DNA from 2 places in the Paenibacillus sp. YSY-4.3 genome. Region 1 is predicted to be linked to the other one. Evidence: predicted binding sites of a transcription regulator. Region 1 holds the regulator's gene; the other holds the start of a gene.

Region 1 (10,190 bases):
TCCGGCGGGAACCTACAGCGGCGATCTGCTCATCGGCGGAGAGAAGAAGGAGTTTCACAATATTGCGGATGCGGAGAAAGCGGGCATTACGATTATCCATCAAGAGCTGGCGCTCGTGAAGGACATGACCGTGGGCGAAAATATTTTTCTCGGGGCGGAGCCGCAAAGGCACGGGGTCATCCGCTGGGATGAGCTGTATCACAATGCTGCCTTGTGGCTGAAAAGAGTGGGCCTGAACATTTCGCCCAACACGAAAATCGGCAGCCTGGGCATCGGCCAGCAGCAGCTTGTGGAGATCGCCAAAGCGCTGTCCAAGCATACGCAAATTTTGATTTTGGATGAACCGACGGCGGCATTGACCGAAAGTGAAGTCGCCATTTTGATGAATATTCTAAATCAACTTCGCAGCGAAGGGGTTTCCTGCATTTATATTTCGCATAAAATGCCGGAAGTGTTCGAGCTGGCGGATTCGATTACGGTGCTGCGCGATGGGCAGACGGTAACGACGCTGGATCGCCATGAAACGAATGATGACCATGTCGTGTCGCTTATGGTGGGCCGCGAACTGACGGAGCGCTACCCAAGGGTAGAGCATACGCCTGGAGAGACTGTGCTTGAAGTAAAGAACTATAATGTATGGCATCCCGAAAAACGGGATCAGAAAGTGATCGAGGATGTAAATTTCACTTTACGCAAGGGAGAAATTTTAGGGATAGCCGGATTGATGGGAGCAGGACGCACCGAGCTGGTGAGCAGTTTGTTTGGCGCTTATGATGGGCGTTCGGCAGGTGAGGTGCTGATTGAAGGCAAGACTGTTCGTATTCGGTCGGTAACCGATGCGATCGAGGCGGGTTTTGCATTAGTTAGCGAAGATCGCAAGCGTCAGGGACTCGTAATGAATATGGACGTGAAGACGAATACGACGATGGCTACGATGAGCAAAGTCTCGAAGCTTGGAGTCATCAACGAAAATGAAGAGATTAGATGGGGACTTCGGTATGTGCAGGATTTAAAGACGAAAACAGCTTCGCTCGAAACGGCCGTAGGCACGCTCTCCGGGGGGAATCAACAGAAGGTCGTCATCGGCAAATGGTTGATGTCCGACCCGAAAATCCTCATCATGGATGAGCCGACTCGGGGGATTGACGTTGGAGCGAAGTACGAAATATATCATTTGATGAATCAGCTTGTTGAGCAGGGCGTAGCCATTATTATGATTTCCTCGGAGCTTCCGGAGGTGCTGGGCATGAGCGACCGGATTCTGGTTATGAGTGAAGGGGAATTCGTACGCGAGTTCGATTGGCGCGAAGCGACGCAAGAAAATATTATGCAAGCCGCAACGGGAGGGAAATAACTATGCTACAAAATGAATTTCAAAAGCAAGAAGCTCCCGCAGCGAAAACGTCGCTCTGGGGCAGCCTATTCGGCAAAATGGATGTACGAGCTTATACGATGGTTGGAGCGCTCGTACTAATTTGGATACTGTTCGGGATACTGGATCCTACGTTTTTGACCGCACGCAATCTTTCTAACTTGTTTACGCAAATGTCAGTAACCTCGATTTTGGCCATCGGAATGGTGCTTGTTATCGTCGCGGGTCATATCGACCTGTCGGTCGGCTCGATCGTAGGTCTGACGGGCGGGATTGCCGCCATTCTGAGCAACTGGATGGGGCTTCCGCCGATCATTGTCATCGTTGGAACATTGGCAGCCGGTGCTGTGCTAGGGATGGTGCAAGGCTGGCTCGTTGCCTATAAAATGATTCCCGCTTTTATCGTTACGCTGGGCGGGATGATGGTGTTTCGCGGTGTACTGATGGGTGTTACGGAATCGATGACGATCCCCGTATCCGATCCAGTGCTGGCGATGCTGGGCAATGCGTATTTTGCCAAAGGGTTCGGAATTATTATCGCAGCTATCGCTATTGGATTGTTCGTGTGGAGTGCCATAAGAAAGCGTCGTTCCCGGCAGAAGTATGGCTTTGAGGTAGCCCCGCTTGGCGTGGACATTATTAAAGTAGCCGTGGTCTCTTTGATAATTATTTCCTTTGTGCTGATCATGAACAACTACAAAGGCATTCCGTTTCCAATTATCTTCGTCATCGCGCTTGCCGTCATCTTTTATTTCCTGTCCACGAAGACGACGTTTGGACGCCATATTTACGCGATTGGCGGAAACAAGGAGGCGGCCCGCTTATCGGGGATTAACATCCATCGCAAAACGATGCTGATCTTCCTGCTCAGCGGTTTGCTCAGCTCGATCGCAGCTATCGTATTAACGTCCCGTCTAGCATCGGCGACGATTACCGCGGGTACGATGGCCGAGATGGACGCCATTGCTGCTTGTGTCATCGGCGGCACCTCGCTGATGGGTGGTGCGGGTACCGTCATCGGTGCGCTGATCGGCGCTCTGGTTATGACCTCGTTGGACAATGGCATGTCGCTGATGGGACTAGAATCGTTCTGGCAGTATGTCGTTAAAGGCTCCATCCTCGTCTTCGCCGTCTGGCTGGATATTTCTAACCGCCGCAAGGGCGTGAAATAAACCGTATTGAGGCTAATTGAATATGCTGATTGACAAGACCTTGGGTTTCTCCTGTGAGGAGGGATCTGGGGTCTTTTATCACTCCATTTGATTTTCTTTTATAATTTCATTAAATTATTTATATGTAAATTTTACTGAAAGGGTTGAAAAGATGGCAGAAACCAAGCCAAGTATCGGAAAGACAAGCAGAAGAAAGGAGAATTTAAGTAAACCAGTAGAACTTATTTCAAAAATTTTCTTTATCACCATCGGGGCAATCATAGCCGGAGTTGCGCTGGAGCTGTTCCTTGTACCGAATGCGATTATTGATGGCGGAATCACAGGGATCTCGCTTATGCTCACGAATATTACGGAAATTCCATTGGGGATTTTCCTCTTCGCGATCAACCTGCCTTTTATATTTGTTGGCTATAGACAGGTTGGGAAGAAGTTCGCGTTCGCTTCGCTGTACGGTATCGCAGTACTTTCCTTAACAACGGGTTACTTGCATCAAGTGGAGGCTTTTACGAATGACAAATTGCTGGCAGTTCTATTTGGCGCGTTGTTACTCGGTCTGGGCGTTGGCTTAGTGTTAAGGCTAGGGGGTACGACAGATGGGGCGGAAATCGTAGCTATCTTAATCTCGAAAAAAGTCAATGTTTCCGTAGGTCAGATCATCCTCATTATCAACATCGTTATTTTTATCGTAGCCGGCTTCCTGCTCGGCTGGGATTCGGCGATGTATTCGATTTTCACATATTATATCGCCTCCAAGGTCATGGATGTTATCGTACAGGGTCTCGATGAATCGAAATCGGTTACGATTATCACCAAGCAGTACGAAGAAGTGGCCGAAGCCATTATGAATAGTCTTGGAAGAAGCACAACCTACCTGTATGCGAGAGGCGGGATTAGCAAGGAAGAAACCCAGGTCATTTACTGCGTAGTCAGCCGGCTGGAATTGTCCATGCTGAAGACGGTCGTTCGTGAAATTGACCCTAAGGCCTTCATTGCGGTCGAAACGGTGTCTGATGTAACAGGCGGCAGCTTTGCGGATGAAAAAGCGCATTGATGCGTTAAGGGAGGGTGCAGCCATGCTACTCTAGAGGGAGCGGGCATGGGGTATTCTGCGTTGACGCATCGAGGTCAACCAAGCGGCTCTGGGGCTTATGCTCCAGGGCTTATTGCTGTTTACAGCGGCTGTATATCTCCGTTAAGATCTAAGACAACATCTGTATTAGAGCAGGAATAGCGACGATACATATAAATTGAAGATCTGAGGGGAGAGGTTCCATGGAATTATGGGTTATTGTAATGATTGGTTTAATATTGCTTGTTCTCATTTTGACTGCCCTTGGAGTAGCGGCTGCGATTTTAAAGAAGAGGAGGACTTCGGCGCAAAAGAGCAATGTCATCTACTTATCCAAGAAGCGAGCCTCCAATGAGAATTCGGACATCGCCGCTTCACGCAATCAGAAATGTTCCCGGTGCAACCAGGCGAAGAAGCTGGTGTTCTATTCGAATGATTTTGGCCATGTTGCCGGATTGTGTAAAGATTGCAGGAAGGAAATCGGGGGTAAGCAGGAGTTGTATCCGATATAATGCATCAATTTGCTGCATACCTTCTAGTATGCGTTCAATTAATTAACGCGGCTGGAAGGGGAGTAACTGCAATGTATTATATCGAGGTGGAGCAAGGGGTTAAAATATTTGTGGAAGATGTGGATCCTGGCCCTGGCAGCATGCCGATTCTGTTTATCCATGGCTGGCCGGTCAATCATAAAATGTTTGAATACCAGTGGAACATCCTTCCGAAATACGGATATCGCTGCATCGGGATCGATTTGCGCGGCTTCGGCAAATCGGACCGCCCGTGGGCAGGCTATAATTACGATAGGCTGGCCGCCGATGTTCGTGCCGTTGTTGCGGCGCTCGGTATAAACCGCTTTATCCTCACAGGCTTCTCCATCGGTGGAGCGATTGCTATTCGCTACATGGCGCGTTATGCAGGGTATGGGGTATGCAAACTGGCGTTAATTTCGGCGGCTGCCCCTCGCTTCTCCCAATCGCCTAATTATCCTTACGGATTGCCTGTCCATGATATTAATGCGCTTATTCAACAGACTTATTCGAATCGTCCGCAGATGCTGGCTGAATTTGTGGAGAAGTTCTTTTTCAGCAAAATTACTCCTGCATTCCGGGATTGGTTTCAAGATATGGGATTGGCTGCTTCCGGCCATGGGACGATTCAAGGGCTAGTCTCGTTGCGGGATGAAGATTTGCGACCGGACCTCAACCGCATCGTTGTTCCGACAGGATTATTTAATGGTGCGCAGGACCAAATCGTCCCTTTTGCTTCTGCAGAGGCTTTGCACCGGGGAATCCCCCAATCCGAGCTTTACCGGTTTGAAAGGAGCGGGCATGGTGTGTTCTACGATGAGCTTGAGGCATTTAATGAAGCATATATTCGTTTTCTAAGAGTTTAAAAATATATAAAAAGAAAGAGCCTACCGACAAGGTAGCTCTTTCTTTGATTTCACTCTAGTGCAGATCCCGGAATAGGCCGACTACTTTGCCCAAGATCGTCACATGTTTCAAACGAAGCGGCTCCATCGTCGCATTCTCGGGCTGAAGGCGAATATGATCCTTTTCCTTGTAGAATGTCTTGACCGTCGCCTCGTCATCCTCTGTCATCGCAACAACGATTTCTCCGTTATTGGCCGTTTGCTGCTTCCGCACAATAACATAGTCTCCGCTATGGATTCCCGCTTCGATCATGCTGTTGCCGACAACGGATAACATGAAGATCTCGCCTTCTCCGGCATAATGCTGCGGAAGCGGGAAATAATCCTCGATGTTCTCGGTCGCCGTTATAGGAACGCCGGCAGTGACTTTACCGATGACGGGCACACGGGCCACGGAATGGGCAAACTGGCCGATGCCCTCCGCCTCGTCTTGCCCCAGCAATTCGATCGCTCTTGGCTTCGTTGGATCACGCCGGATAAAGCCTTTCTTCTCTAGCCGATCCAAATGGCCGTGTACCGTTGAACTGGAAGCTAGTCCGACTGCTTCGCCGATTTCACGCACGGAAGGCGGGTAACCTTTCAATCTTACTTCGGAGCGTATAAATTCAAGAATAGCTTGCTGACGGCTAGAAACCTTCGACATAATCCATCAACCCCATTTAGTAACGTTTGGAAAAATTATAACATAGAACTTCCGTTCGCACAAACATAAGTTCTAAATATGGAATGGCTGAATTGGAATGCGGGTATTGCTATTGGGATATGCATCTCAGCGTGTTGAATTATCGGTGTCGAAAAATAGGGGAACAATTGTTCTAAAAAACTATTGAATCAAACAAACGTTCGTGTTATTATGATTTCAAATAATAAGAACATTTGTTTGGAGTGATAATATTATGTTGAGATACAGTACCTATCAAAGCATTTATGATCGTAAGGCGAATACGCGCAATGTGGGAGCCCTGCGTAAGGGTGCAGCCAGATTGAATGAAGCAATTGCTTACTCCATTTCGAATATACTTGCTGGAATTACCTTGTTTAAGGTGTTAGTGTTTATTCTGTTCGTGGTTATTGCTTGGGCGGGAATGGTTACGGTAGCAGCCTCATCAGCTGAGCATGAATTTGCAGAGTTGGAATCAGTTGTTGTCAGGCAGGGGGATTCTCTATGGAAGATTGCCGCAGCTCATAAGCCTGGTAATATGGATACGAGGATATATGTTACTTCGATTATGCGGGCGAATGATTTGGCCGGAAGCAATATCCAACCTGGCGATATTCTTGTCCTGCCTACGAAGTGATTCATATGTATAAATGTTCTGGATATATGCATGAAGTCAAAGAAGGAGCCGCAGTCTAATTTGCGGTTCCTTCTTTGTGTTCGTTAAGTGTTAATTGTAATGTCAGGCGCAGAAATGGTCGGCGGAGTCGTTAAATCAGATGCAGCTCCGGCAAAGCTGGCGACCTCCAATGTTACCGGCGTTCCGACCAGGAGATCTGTAGTGGCAAGCACTAAGCTTGCTGTTGTAAGCGTAGATAGGGAGTTTTGCTGCAGGACTCCGTTGATATAGACGTTGAAATAATCGTTAGCCGCTGTAATCGTTGGCAGATCAGTAATAGGAGTATCGTCGTCGTTCGTAAAGCTGTCTGCGGGAATCGTCGTATCGGTGGCTCCGATCATGCCGGCAGTAATGGCAGCGAAGTAGCGAGTCGTAACGGGATTAATGGTCGTAGTGATTGCTCCCCCAGAGGCTACCGGCGCGGAGGCAGTAGCTGTAAATACCGGTTTAATGACAGGCATGTGATCACCTCCTTTTTTCATGACTCGGCGAAAGTGGTTATCAAACGAAGCTACCTGCTTTCGATCCATTATATAGAATGAAAGTTTGCGACACGTTGAAACGGCTATTAACGCCTGCGCAAAAATATGGCCTCAAACGTTATGGGGTGGATAGAAGTCTATTCCTCTGAATGTAAAGAGACATATGATATATAATTATCAAACGCGGAAGGTGTTCATAATGTCTACTGCTGCGGCCAAGCATCAAAAGAATGGCAAAGCGACTAATAGAAATGCTGGAATGAAGGAATCAATCAGACAAGGTTGCAATAAAAGACGAAAAACTTTAATAAGAAAGAAGAAAAAATGCCGACAGCGTTCCATACGGAGAAATCAGCGATTGTGTCCACGGCAACGTAGAAGGATCATCCAGTGGATCATCGGGCAGGGGCTGCAAGGAGAACAGGGGGCATCCTGCTCGCCATGTCAAGCAGGGCCAGCGGGTGGGATTGGCGCGCCAGGTCCGCCAGGAAAAGATGGTGCAGTGGGAGCGCGTGGCCCGCAGGGAGATTCTGGATTACAGGGCTCACCGGGCGAAGCGGGTCCAGCAGGAGCGCAGGGCCCTCATGGCGAACGAGGTGCATCAGGTTCTCAAGGACGTCAAGGTCCTCCTGGCCCGCCTGGTTCACCAGGCTCTCCTGGCGTACCGGGTCCACAAGGTCCACAAGGTCCACAAGGTCCTGCAGGCGAAGTTTCTGGAATTACGATCCTGCCGAGCGCTTTTCGTTATTTTTACTTTCCTCCGGAGGGCCTAACGGGTACCGTTCATATTTCGGCAGCCGAGTTTACCGACGATGACGGTGTTTCGGTTTCGGAGTTCAAAGGGATAGGCATTAACGGATATTCTAATTTATACATTAATGGGGTCATGCAGGAGCGCAGTTTGTACCGTTTGACTACAGCGGATTTAACACTTATTCTTGAAGGAGATATCGTGTTGGCCGGGGCACCAATTATCATCGAAAACGTTGCGTTTGTGGCCCGTATGCAGGTAGCGGCTTCGCAGGGTTTGGTATCTTGACAACCTGTATCAGTCATGTCAATGTTAAAAGGGAATTCATGAATTTATGTGCAGGAGGATATTATGGATATAGATGCAATGGTACGGCGCATTAATGAATTGGCGCGCAAGAACAAGGCTGAAGGGCTTACGGAGGATGAAATGCTGGAACGCGCCCAGCTCCGGGAGACATATCTTCAGAACATAAGAAGAAATTTCCGCCAGCAGCTGGAATCAATCGAAGTGGTGGATAAATAAGGCCGGCCATTTGGTCCGGCTTTACATATGAATAAGGAGGCTCTCATCTATGGAATACGCATATCTTGGCAAAAGCGGATTAGCGGTATCACGGTTATGTTTGGGAAGCATGACATTCGGCGGACAGACCGACGAAGCGGAATCGGCCCGCATGATCGCTTCCTTTCTGGATCAGGGCGGTAATTTTATCGATACGGCTGATGTGTATACCGAAGGACGCTCTGAGGAGATCGTTGGCAAGTACATTAAAGACCGCCGTTCGGAGGTTATCCTTGCGACCAAGGTTCGGATGCGCACATCGCCAGACGTGAATGGCTTCGGAGCCTCGCGCAAACGGATCATGGACGGGGTGGAGGCAAGCCTGAGAAGGCTGGGCACGGACTACATTGATCTCTATCAAATTCATGTCTGGGATGCGGATACGCCGGTCGAAGAGACACTTAGAGCGTTGGATGATCTGGTGACCTCCGGCAAAGTGCGTTACATAGGTTGTTCGAATTATTTGTCGTGGCAACTAATGAAAAGTCTGGGCATCAGCGATTTCAGAGGGTATTCCCGCTATATTTCTTTGCAGCAGCAGTACAGCCTGGTTAGCAGAGAAGCTGAGCGAGAGCTTGTCTCCTTATGCGCGGAAGAGAAGGTCGGCATCATTCCTTGGGCTCCGCTTGGGGGCGGATTCTTGACTGGCAAATACCGCCGGGGCGAAACGCCGAGCGAAGGCCGCCTGGGAACCGCCAAGTCGGGAGAGAGCAGTTGGCAGTACCGCGCGGATGATAAGAACTTCGCGATTCTGGATGCCGTGCTGGCCGTAGCTGAAGAAACGGGCAAAACCCCGGCGCAGGTATCTCTCAATTGGCTACTGGAGCAGCCATGCATCACGTCTCCGATTTTCGGTGCAAGTACATTCGCGCAATTCGAGGAAAATATGGGTTCGGTCGGCTGGAGATTGCCGCTTGAGCTGCGTCAGCGCCTGGATGAAGCAAGCGCGTTACCTGATGAATATCCCGCGCGGTTCCTGAACAAATTTAGTAGAAATATTTAAATCATATTGGAGGAAGATCGATGGCTTCATTTGACAGAAAAGTTGAACGCAACCAAATGAAACTAAACAAGAAAGGAAAGAATTCGCAAGGCAATCAGGGCGGACGATCCGGCACGGGAAGCAGGGCTGGAGCACGGGGAGACGGGGATATTTTTAAAGGCAGAAAAATCATCCTTCCGCTCCTGCTCATTTTGCTGGCTGGATTGTACGCAGGCGTCGCGCTGGCAGGCCGGAGTGCAGAAGTTAGCACGACAATGTTTTGGCTAACGATCGTTCTTTACGTCATTTTGGCTATTGCTTTATTTCTCAACAAACCCTATTTACGGGTCAATAAAAATTATTTGTTCTCGGCCAAGTTTAACCGGGACCGGATGCTGGAAGCGGGACAAATTAGCAAAATCTCGGCGTCCCCGAACAAGATCACGATTACGCCGAAGGCAGGCGGACAGAACTGGGTGTTCTACCGCAAGCGCAATTTATTCGATACGCCAGCTATGGCAGAACGGCTAGAGACCTTTGCGAAAACGCATAAAGTCGATTTCGTTAAAGAATAACAATTTTTCGCAGATGAAAGGAAAGAGAACAAATGACAATCAAAGCGGTTTGTTTCGATCTGGATGATACTTTGCTATGGGACGAGCGTAGCGTAAAAGAGGCTTTTTCGGAAACCTGCTCTAAGGCTCGTGCAGCGGTCGGTATCGATCCGGCGAAGCTGGAGGAGGCCGTTCGCAAAGAGGCTAGAGAGCTATATGAATCGTATGAGACTTTTCCGTTTACTAAAATGATCGGGATCAATCCGTTCGAAGGGCTATGGGCTCATTTTTCGGCGGGCGAGCAGGCTGAATTCCGCAAACTGGAGCAGCTGGCTCCGGTGTATCGCAAGGAAGCGTGGCGCCGTGGTCTGCTTGCTTTAGGCGTAGACAACGAGGAGCTTGCTGCAGAGCTTGCCGAACAGTTCGGTAAGGAGCGCCGCTCCCGTCCGCATGTTTACGAGGAGACTTTTCA
Region 2 (10,190 bases), on a different contig from region 1:
CGTGGGGAGACCCCGTTTTCCGTAAATGCATAGCGATTGAACATGCTGCCATCTTCGCGATCAGGAATATCCTTCACCATATATCCGCGGTCAATGACAATTTTGTTGTAATCAAGCACTTCGCAGGACTGCTTGCCTAGTGAAAGCTGAAGATCTGTCGCTAGAATAACAGGAACTTGATATTTATCAGCAAGGTTGAAGGCTTCAATCGTATCGTAGAAGCATTCCTCGATCGAACTAGGCGCAATTACAATTTTCGGAATTTCACCATGAGTTCCGTAGATCAGCGCGTTAATATCACTTTGCTCCTGCTTCGTTGGAAGCCCTGTACTTGGACCTCCACGCTGCGTATCCACAATAACGACAGGCGTTTCAGTCATTCCAGCCAGTCCAATCGCTTCCATCATCAGGGCCAAACCAGGGCCCGCCGATGCAGTCATTGTCCGTACGCCGGCGTAGTTCGAGCCGATTGCCATCGTAATTGCGGCGATTTCATCCTCCGTTTGAACGACCGTTCCACCGAATTTCGGCAGTTTCTTAATTAAATATTCCATAATTTCAGAAGCCGGCGTAATCGGGTACGCACTCATAATCCGGCATCCGGCAGCAACCGCGCCAAGGCCGATCGCATCGTTACCGATCATGAACAGTTTCTGTTTGCCGTCTGCCGGGCCAAGCTTGAAGCTGTCAATCGGACCTCCGGCAAGCTCCAGCACGAAATCCGCACCGCGTTTCACCGCTTCGATATTTTTCTCAACAATCGCAGGACCTTTACGCCCAAATTCTTCTTCTACAGCTTTATTAAATACTTCCAACGGTAGACCAAGCAACGCCCAAGATGCTCCAGACGCTACCATATTCTTCATCAGTGAAGTACCCAGCTCCTCCGCAATCGCCGTAATCGGAACCGCGAAGAGAGTCGCGTCGACACCTTCAGGAACGGTAGGATCGAATTTAGCATCGGCCACGATGACGCCACCGCTGCGAAGCTCATGTGCATTCAAATCGATACTTTCTTGGTCAAAAGCGACTAAAATGTCCAAATCGTCGGAAATCGCACGAATCGGCATTGTACTGATCCGAATTTTGTTATTCGTATGGCCGCCTTTAATACGGGAGGAGAAATGTCGGTACCCGTACAAATAATATCCAAGTCTGTTCAAGGCCGTCGAAAAAATCCGATCTGTACTTTCAACGCCTTCGCCTTGCTGTCCACCGATCTTCCAAGACAATTGACTAATCAAGATCGCCCACCCCTTTAATCGTATCGCTATAGCACTATCATTATATTTATAGTGCAGCTAGAATGTTGACTTGGAAACAGCATTCATCGTTTCCAGAATTGTGAACATTCTGTTTCAGAGTCATGTCAATTTTATGTCGCAAACAAATAAAAAGCAAGCGTTTTCGAGCCTTTTCTCATATAGTTGTTTTCGATCATATCGATCTCACGATTGGATTAATTAAAGCGCTTACTTGTTTTTTGGCAGCCATTTGCGCAAAAACCTAACCGCATTATCGTACAACCATCCTCGTACAAGCCGCTCGGGGTAATGCTTCAGCAGCATTTCCGCCCACTCGGAATAGCGACCGCAATGATCTAAATCACTTAGGTGCTCTTCGATTCCATCGAAGTCCGAGCCAAACATAATATGGCTCTCCCCGCCCAAAGCGCAAATATGCTCAATGTGAGGAAGCAAATGCTTGCTCGACGGAGTACCGCTTTTATGGACGAACCAAGGGACAAATGTCACACCGATCCGCCCGTTCATTCGTATGATAGCTTGAATTTGCTCATCATGCAAATTTCTGACATGATCGCAAACTGCGTAAGCATTCGAATGGGAGGCAATGAAGGGACGCCGCGCGCCTTCTGAGAGCTCTGCAAGCTCCCAGAAGCCCTTCTGCGATAAATGGGATACATCCAGTATCATTCCTAGCTGATGGCTTAAATGGACGAGTTGAACGCCTTTAAGCGTGAACCCTCCGTTACGGGGCTCCAATATGCCGTCGGCTGCCCAATTGGCATGATTCCAGGTAATTCCGAGCAAACGAACGCCCAAATCGAAGCATACTTGCAAATAATGCAAATTCCCCTCCAGGCCATCCGCTCCTTCCAGCGACAGTAATCCTCCCACTTTCCCCTCCAGCTCCCATTGCTCCAGCTCATCCGCAAAGCGAATGGGGGAGACGCCACTCGGAACGATGCACGCATTGTAAATATCTATTTGATCCAAAATATGTCCCATATTCGGAGTACCGAGCTGTTTGGATAAGAAAATGGCAAAGCACTGCAGTTTCACGTTGCCTTGCCTCATTCGCTTCGCCATTACGTCGAGCCGGTCGTCTGTATTGAAGTCCATGCCGGGATGAAGCCGCATTTTGTTTAAAGCATCGCAATGGAAATCGACGACTTTCATTTTCAAACTCGCCCCCCCGCCCTTCATTAGCTGATTACACGTTTCCGCCTGGAAATGAAACGATGAATCATAATATGGTTTGCCGTAAATGCAAAAAACCTGTCTACGCATGCGCTCGTAAACAGGTATCTAATTATTTGAACGATTTATTATTTTATCTAGGCTCAACGATCAGTTTAATGGCTGTACGATCCTCGCCATCAATGACAATGTCCGTAAACGCTGGAATACAAATCAAGTCAACGCCGCTTGGTGCAACGAATCCCCGGGCAATCGCTACCGCTTTGATGGCTTGGTTCAGAGCACCGGCTCCTATAGCCTGAAGTTCAGCAGCGCCACGTTCTCTAAGAACTCCAGCAAGCGCACCGGCAACGGAGTTGGGATTGGATTTTGCTGAAACTTTTAATACTTCCATGGTAAGTACCTCCCTGGGAATAATGGTTGATTCCACTACTTAGAAGATATTCGTTAGAAGTGAAAAAATTCCTGCTTTTTACCATAGCTCCTGTTCCGCGGCCAATTTTCGGTGCTTCTTGCCGTTTTTTTACTCCATTACCCACTCATCTTCCAACAAGCGAATTTTTTGAATTTTCTTGGCATGTCCCGTTGACTCGTCAATATCCACCACTACGGCATGAAAATGCCACTTCCCTTCGCACACTTGAAAGCGTACCGGCAACTGCGTCGTAAACTTCCGCAGCACCGCTTCCCTCTCCATGCCCAGTACGCCTTCCCGTGAGCCTACCATGCCTGCATCAGTCAAGTAGGCCGTGCCTAGCGGCAATATCGTATCATCGTTGCTTTGTACATGCGTATGCGTACCTACAACGAGGGATGCCCTCCCATCCAGGTGCCAGCCCATCGCGATTTTCTCTGAAGTCGCCTCGGCATGAAAATCGACAAGAATGCATTTATGTTTTTTGGCCAGTTTCCCTATAATTTCGTCGGCTGCTCTAAATGGATCATCAATGGCGGGAAGAAAAGTGCGTCCCATTAAATTGACAATCGCGAGCTCTTTGCCATTCGCTTTGATTACGGTATATCCGCTGCCTGGCGTTCCTGGCGGAAAGTTAGCCGGACGGATCATTCGTGGTTCATCGTCAATGAATTCAAAGATTTCTTTATTATCCCATGTATGGTTCCCCATCGTTAGGCCGTGTATCCCGAGCTCAAAAAAATCTTTGGCAATCGCCGACGTGATGCCTCTTCCTCCGGCCGCGTTTTCTCCGTTCGCAATAATGACATGCGGGCTATATTTGGATTTCAAATGCGGGAGCGTCTCCTTCAACGCTCTGCGGCCCGTGCTTCCAACAATATCTCCAATAAATAAGACCTTAATGACAGGTTCCTCCCTAAACTCAATGGTTGTATTTCATAAGCAATGAGAAAAAGCGGCCCCATAAGGGCCACTTTCTCAGCATTGGCTTTACTTTGCGTATTCAACCGCCCGCGTCTCGCGAATGACGGTAACCTTGATATGCCCCGGATAATCCAGTTCATTCTCAATCGTCTTCGTGATGTCTCTAGCCAGTCGGAATGCTTCAGCATCGTCGATTTTGTCAGGCTGTACCATGACGCGAACCTCACGGCCAGCTTGGATAGCATAGGATTTCTCCACGCCTTCGAACGATTCCGAAATTTCTTCAAGCTTCTCGAGGCGCCGGATATATGTTTCCAGCGTTTCACGACGAGCGCCAGGTCTTGCTGCCGATAAGGCATCAGCCGCGCCAACCAGCATGGCGATCACCGATGTAGCCTCGCAGTCACCATGGTGGGATGCGATACTATTGATAACCACCGGATGCTCTTTGTATTTCTTAGCCAATTCTACGCCGATCTCGACATGCGATCCTTCCACTTCATGATCAAGCGCTTTACCAATATCATGCAGCAGTCCCGCCCGCTTGGCCAGAACGATGTCTTCGCCTAATTCGCCTGCCATAAGGCCAGCCAAGTAAGCAACTTCCATCGAGTGCTTCAGCACATTCTGACCGTAGCTTGTCCGGAATTTAAGGCGTCCCAAAATTTTGATCAGATCCGGATGAAGCGCATGAACGCCAACCTCAAAGGTAGCTTGTTCACCGTATTCGCGTATCCGTTCATCCACCTCACGACGCGATTTCTCGACCATCTCTTCGATTCGCGCCGGGTGAATCCGTCCATCCGCCACAAGTTTCTCCAGTGCGGTACGGGCGATCTCCCGACGAATCGGATCAAAGCCTGACAAGATGACGGCCTCCGGCGTATCGTCAATAATAAGATCGATCCCAGTCAACGTCTCAAGCGCGCGGATATTGCGCCCTTCGCGGCCTATGATCCGTCCCTTCATCTCTTCATTCGGCAATGCTACAACAGATACGGTCGTCTCCGCAACATGATCGGCTGCACACCGTTGAATAGCCAGCGTAATGATTTCACGCGATTTCTTATCGGCTTCCTCTTTCGCCTGCTGCTCAATGTCCTTGATCAGCTGCGCCGTTTCATGACGAACTTCCTGCTCTACATTGTTCAGAATAATGATTCTGGCATCCTCCATCGTCAAGTTGGAGATACGTTCCAATTCCTGAACCTGAGTCTTATAAATCTGATCAATTTGCTGCTGAGTTTCTTCAATTCGCTTCTCTTTGCCTGCCACCTGCTCTTCTTTTCGTTCAAGCGATTCTAATTTTTTATCCAGCGACTCTTCCTTTTGCAACAATCGTCTTTCCTGCCGTTGTATTTCGTTCCGACGTTCACGAATGTCTTTATCAGCTTCAGTCCGGACTTTATGGACCTCGTCCTTAGCTTCCAGGACTGTTTCTTTCTTCAGTGCTTCTGCTTCTTTCTTTGCGTTTTCCAAAATTTGGCCCGCAGCATGTTCCGCACTGGAAATTTTAGCTTCTGCAAGAGATTTGCGAATAAAATACCCGATCACGAACCCAAAGAATAAAGCGGCTGCAACGAGAGCGATCCAGACTCCATAGTTCATCTGTTCACCTCCCCGTTGATTCCTCCAAGGCATTCCTTGGGATACTTGCAGTTGTAGTTAACTTCCTCAATTCATCATCATTTCTAAGAATCGAATACAGGCCGATTCAGGTAGGCCGCTCACTTTAATTCCTGAGCTAAAATGTAAGCCTTCATGATTGGCGAATAGAATGTGTACAGAGTCATAATTTTGGAAGGAAAAAAGGACTCTGTGCATATAGACATTTTATTATTTGACGAAAGATATTGTCAAGCAAATGACAGCCGCCCCTGCGGCGGGCTATTCTTCTTCCCATCCCTCCGCATTATTCTGGCCGTCCTGCCGGGCCAACTCGCGGATTACTTTGGAAACTAGTCCACCCGAGTAGCCTCTGCGCATTAGAAAAGCTCCAGTCTTGCGTTTTCTGTCCATGAATTCGCCTGTGGCGGTCTTCCATTTCTTCGATCCCAGCTGTAAAGCGCTATTATATTCGTCTTCTTCGCTGACTTCACCAAGCGCCTCTTCAATCAAAGGCTTGGCAATGCCTTTCTGACGCAGTTCGTGTCGAACCCATAGTTTTCCCTTGCCTCTGCTCCCAACGCGCTGCTGGGCCCATTGCTGGGCGTATACGGCATCATCTATAAGCCGCTCCTGCTTAAGCCGGTGAATAACGTCGCCTACCGTCTCCTCGCTCCATCCCTTCTCCCCGAGGCGAAGGGCTATTTCGTAAGCTGTACGCGGCTTGCGGCTCAAATACACAAGAGCGTCCCCGTAGCTTCTCTGCCGTTCGTCTGCCGCGATAATCTCTTCCAAATCCGACTTGGTAAATGCCGAGCCTTTGATCATCCGATATTTAATCATCACATCTTCATGAACTTCGATCGAATAAGAACCAAAATGAATCCGGTAACGGAACTTTGGCCGCTTAAGGGCCTCCACCATCGTAATTTCCAATTCGCCGTCCTCCGGAAAATCATCAAAACTTGACTCCTCGGCGGGAGATTCCTTCGTAGTATTCCCCCAAAAACGCTCTTCAGAAATATCAACTATTCCCTGAGGTTCCTGCAACCGCCTTCCGGCTTTCACGGAAGGCTGCTGTGTCCTGCGCTTGCCGTATCCTTCATTCATCAAGCCGCCCCCCCTTGCCTCATTTCTGCAAATTCTGTTTTCATAGTTATATCATGGTACGCTTCCAAAATAAAAACGCTCTGTCCTGGCTTCGCCAGACTACAGAGCGCCTATTCATTGCTAAGTTATTATTCTTCGAAAAGCGCCTGCTCTTCTTTCGCTTCTTCCGCCAGCTCACTTGCAGAAGCCGAAGGAACGTCCGTGGACAATTGACTGGCTTCGCGAATTTTCAATTCAATGGCGTTCGCAATTTGGGTATTCTCCTTCAAAAATTGCTTCGCGTTTTCGCGGCCTTGACCCAAGCGCTCGCCAGAGTATGAATACCAGGCTCCGCTCTTATCGACAATATCAAGCTCTACGCCGATATCGATAATACTGCCTTCTCTAGAAATGCCTTCACCATACATAATGTCGATCTCCGCCTGCTTGAACGGAGGAGCCACCTTGTTCTTGACGACTTTGACCCGGGTACGGTTACCAACCATGTCATTCCCCATCTTGATCGTCTCTATGCGGCGCACATCAAGACGAATGGTGGAGTAGAACTTCAGAGCCCGTCCGCCAGGCGTCGTCTCCGGATTACCGAACATCACGCCGACTTTCTCGCGCAATTGGTTAATGAAGATCGCAATCGTCTTCGACTTGCTGATCGCTCCTGACAGTTTGCGGAGCGCTTGAGACATCAATCGTGCCTGCAAGCCTACATGCGAGTCGCCCATTTCGCCTTCAATTTCCGCTTTCGGAACAAGCGCCGCAACAGAGTCGATAACGATAATATCGACAGCGCCGCTTCTTACGAGTGCTTCCGCAATTTCAAGCGCCTGCTCCCCAGTGTCCGGCTGGGAGAGTAGAAGCTCATCGATATTTACACCGAGCTTACTGGCATAAGATGGATCCAGTGCATGCTCCGCATCGATGAACGCGGCTTGTCCGCCGATTTTCTGAACTTCGGCAATGGCATGAAGCGCCACTGTCGTCTTACCAGAGGATTCAGGACCGTATACTTCGATAATCCGGCCACGCGGCAATCCGCCTGTACCAAGAGCTATATCTAATGCTATTGAACCACTGGGAACAATTTCCACCTGCATATGAGTGGATTCGCCCAACTTCATAATCGAACCTTTACCGAATTGCTTTTCTATTTGACGAAGCGCCATATCCAGCGCTGCACGACGATCTGACAATTAGCTCACATCCTTATCAAATTGATTAAATGTAGGACTTTACATTAATAATTGTACCTTGTTTTGGAACGTTTGCCAAGCATTTTTTCGAACATATATTCGGGTCTCAACCCTCCCAAACCCTCCCTTACCGTAAGGGAGGGCCCCCGCAGGGCTTGCAGCCCTCGGGACTCCGGCAAATTGGAGGAACGTAGGAGTTGCAGAGGCGCTCCTGCCCGCTGTCCCCTGCGGGGAGCGCTTTACTTTTGGCGCGAGGATCGCTTTTCCCCCTTCGGGTACGTCTTACTTTGGGTTCACCCGGGTTACCTGGAAACACCCTGCTCAAGGAAATATGGTCGAGCACCCGGGTGAGTTTTGCTGGAATGAGCCGCTTGCCACCCTTCGGGTCCGCTCCTGGCTTGGCGCTCCTGCATAATGGTGGAGGGAGTTAATGTGGTGCGTTTACCTTCTACTTCCTGCTTGCAGGGTGCTCTCCCTTTGGGATTCGCTTACTCTGGTGCAGAGCTTAAACATTCTTTTATGGGTGCTCTAGATGAGCTAACCGACTAGAGAGGTACGATTGGCGCCGGCGCCTTCTACTTCCTGCTCGGCGGCGCTCTCCCTTCGGGATTCACTTACTTTTGGTGACAGCAATGACAACAAAGGGATAAATACCAACAAAGCTTTAACACCAACATCAACCAGCCATGGCCATAGCGGTTCAACAAAAAAAAGAACCGCAGCGCAACAAAAAAGTTAGGCTACGGTTCTTCCGTAATTTCATTATAACTCGAAGCTTATTTATTTTGCAAATGCAAATACAGGCAGCTATGCATGATCAGCGATCAGCGATTTCCTTAAGCTGTTTCCAAAGGTGATAAAGTATCGTCTTGGCAGAGCGAATCCGGATCGTTTCCCGATTGCCCTTCAGGTTCAGCTCAAGAACGGCCGTATCCTGTCCGCGGCGGGAAATGGCGATGTATACGAGGCCCACCGGCTTGCGCTCGGAATAGCCCGGACCGGCCACGCCGGTAATAGCCAGACCGAAATCTGTGTCGACAATCATACGCACCTGCTCGGCAAGCACTTTTGCGGTCTCGGCGCTGACAGCGCCAGGAGCATTGTCCCCCTCCAGCATGTCATGCGGAACGTTGAGCAGTTTCTCCTTCATTTCATTAGAATAGCAAACGATTCCGCCATGGAAGACGGCAGCGCTGCCTGGGATAGAGGTTATAGTCTCCATAAGCAAGCCGCCGGTGCAGCTTTCAGCACAGCTTACGGTTAAATTCAGCTCTGTCAGCAAGTCCACGATCGTCTTCTCAATCGGTATATCTCCGGTAGCGTACAGATGATCGCCGAGCCGCGAGCTGATTTCCTTCTCTAACACTTCCAGCTTGGCCATCGCTTCGCTTTCTGTATTCGCCTTTGTCGTAATCCGCAGCGTAACCTCGCTCTCCTTCGCGTAAGGCGCTACGGTCGGATCACTTTGCTTCTCGATCAGATCGAGAACCCGGGTCTCCAATGCCGATTCGCCGATCCCGGCAAACTTTAGCATCTTCGAATAAATTGGCTGCTCATGGGTCAATACATGCTGCATAATCCATGTTGTCGCCTGATTTCGAAACATCGGCATCAATTCTTTCGGGGGTCCTGGCAATACGATATAGAACTTCCCGTTATGTGCAATAGCGTTCCCTACGGCCAGGCCTGTCTCATTCGGCAGCGGCGTGCAGCCGTCAATGGCATGCGCTTGGCGCCGGTTATTCTCGGTCATGGGAATATTACGCCCCTGAAAGAACCGGTCGATATTATCCATCGCCATCCGGTCATAATGCAGGCCTCTGCCTAACACAGAAGCTAGCGCCTCCTTGGTCAAATCGTCCTGCGTCGGACCGATGCCGCCTGAGAAAATAAGCACATCCGCCCTCGACTCGGCGGTTTGAATCGCTTGGCGCAGACGGTCCATGTTGTCGCCTACAACCGTTTGGAAATACACGTCGATGCCGAGAGACGCTAACTCCTGAGATAAAAATTGCGCATTCGTGTTCACGATTTGTCCGAGTAGAAGCTCGGTACCTACAGCGATAATTTCTGCTTTCATATCTCTCCCACGTCTCCTTCCATCAGCAAAATAAGGCAGTCTCATTTTGACTTCAACCAGCATTCGCATGGCTAAATAGCTAAGTATTTGATTTAAATAGTTCGTCCCCTGATCAGCTTTTAGATAATGAAAGCAAATTTTTGTTTTTCACAAAATAGTCGATGCCGGAATAAATCGTAATCAGCGTAGCAACCCAAATCGCGATTTCATCGAAGGGAAAATGGAGCCACTCGAACGGAAAATTGTTCAGTAGAAGCACGGAGATCGCAATCACCTGAGCGATGGTCTTCGCTTTTCCCCACTTACTGGCGGCGATGACCGACCCTTCCAGCAATGCAATTTCCCGCAACCCAGTCACGGCAAACTCGCGGCTTATGATGACGATCGCAATGATCGCTTGGATCTCACCCATGGCAACCAGCGCCACC

Evidence for each region. Region 1 encodes LexA, which represses DNA repair genes until DNA is damaged. Its sites were predicted from a motif close to CGAACATATGTTCG; they were not measured.
Region 2: recA (recombinase RecA) is a predicted target of LexA. The motif match lies at 7,771-7,784, and genes of this name have one in related genera.

The regions. Positions count from the first base shown of each region.
Region 1 covers NZ_BAABMC010000007.1:186,851-197,040, reverse strand. Annotated here, with positions in the region: gene ACYUJT_RS20585 (xylose ABC transporter ATP-binding protein) at 1-1,354, shown strand, start outside; gene ACYUJT_RS20580 (sugar ABC transporter permease) at 1,357-2,544, shown strand; gene ACYUJT_RS20575 (YitT family protein) at 2,696-3,595, shown strand; gene ACYUJT_RS20570 (hypothetical protein) at 3,817-4,125, shown strand; gene ACYUJT_RS20565 (alpha/beta fold hydrolase) at 4,197-5,009, shown strand; gene lexA (transcriptional repressor LexA) at 5,065-5,691, opposite strand; gene ACYUJT_RS20555 (LysM peptidoglycan-binding domain-containing protein) at 5,945-6,346, shown strand; gene ACYUJT_RS20550 (DUF4183 domain-containing protein) at 6,430-6,846, opposite strand; gene ACYUJT_RS20545 (DUF4183 domain-containing protein) at 7,226-7,906, shown strand; gene ACYUJT_RS20540 (DUF896 domain-containing protein) at 7,970-8,143, shown strand; gene ACYUJT_RS20535 (aldo/keto reductase) at 8,193-9,185, shown strand; gene ACYUJT_RS20530 (hypothetical protein) at 9,206-9,739, shown strand; gene ACYUJT_RS20525 (HAD family hydrolase) at 9,772-10,190, shown strand, end outside.
Region 2 covers NZ_BAABMC010000001.1:1,120,274-1,130,463, reverse strand. Annotated here, with positions in the region: gene ACYUJT_RS05330 (2-oxoacid:acceptor oxidoreductase subunit alpha) at 1-1,244, opposite strand, end outside; gene ACYUJT_RS05325 (dipeptidase) at 1,473-2,420, opposite strand; gene ACYUJT_RS05320 (stage V sporulation protein S) at 2,575-2,835, opposite strand; gene ACYUJT_RS05315 (TIGR00282 family metallophosphoesterase) at 2,965-3,759, opposite strand; gene rny (ribonuclease Y) at 3,847-5,388, opposite strand; gene ACYUJT_RS05305 (regulatory protein RecX) at 5,668-6,495, opposite strand; gene recA (recombinase RecA) at 6,624-7,682, opposite strand; gene ACYUJT_RS05295 (competence/damage-inducible protein A) at 8,500-9,762, opposite strand; gene pgsA (CDP-diacylglycerol--glycerol-3-phosphate 3-phosphatidyltransferase) at 9,875-10,190, opposite strand, start outside.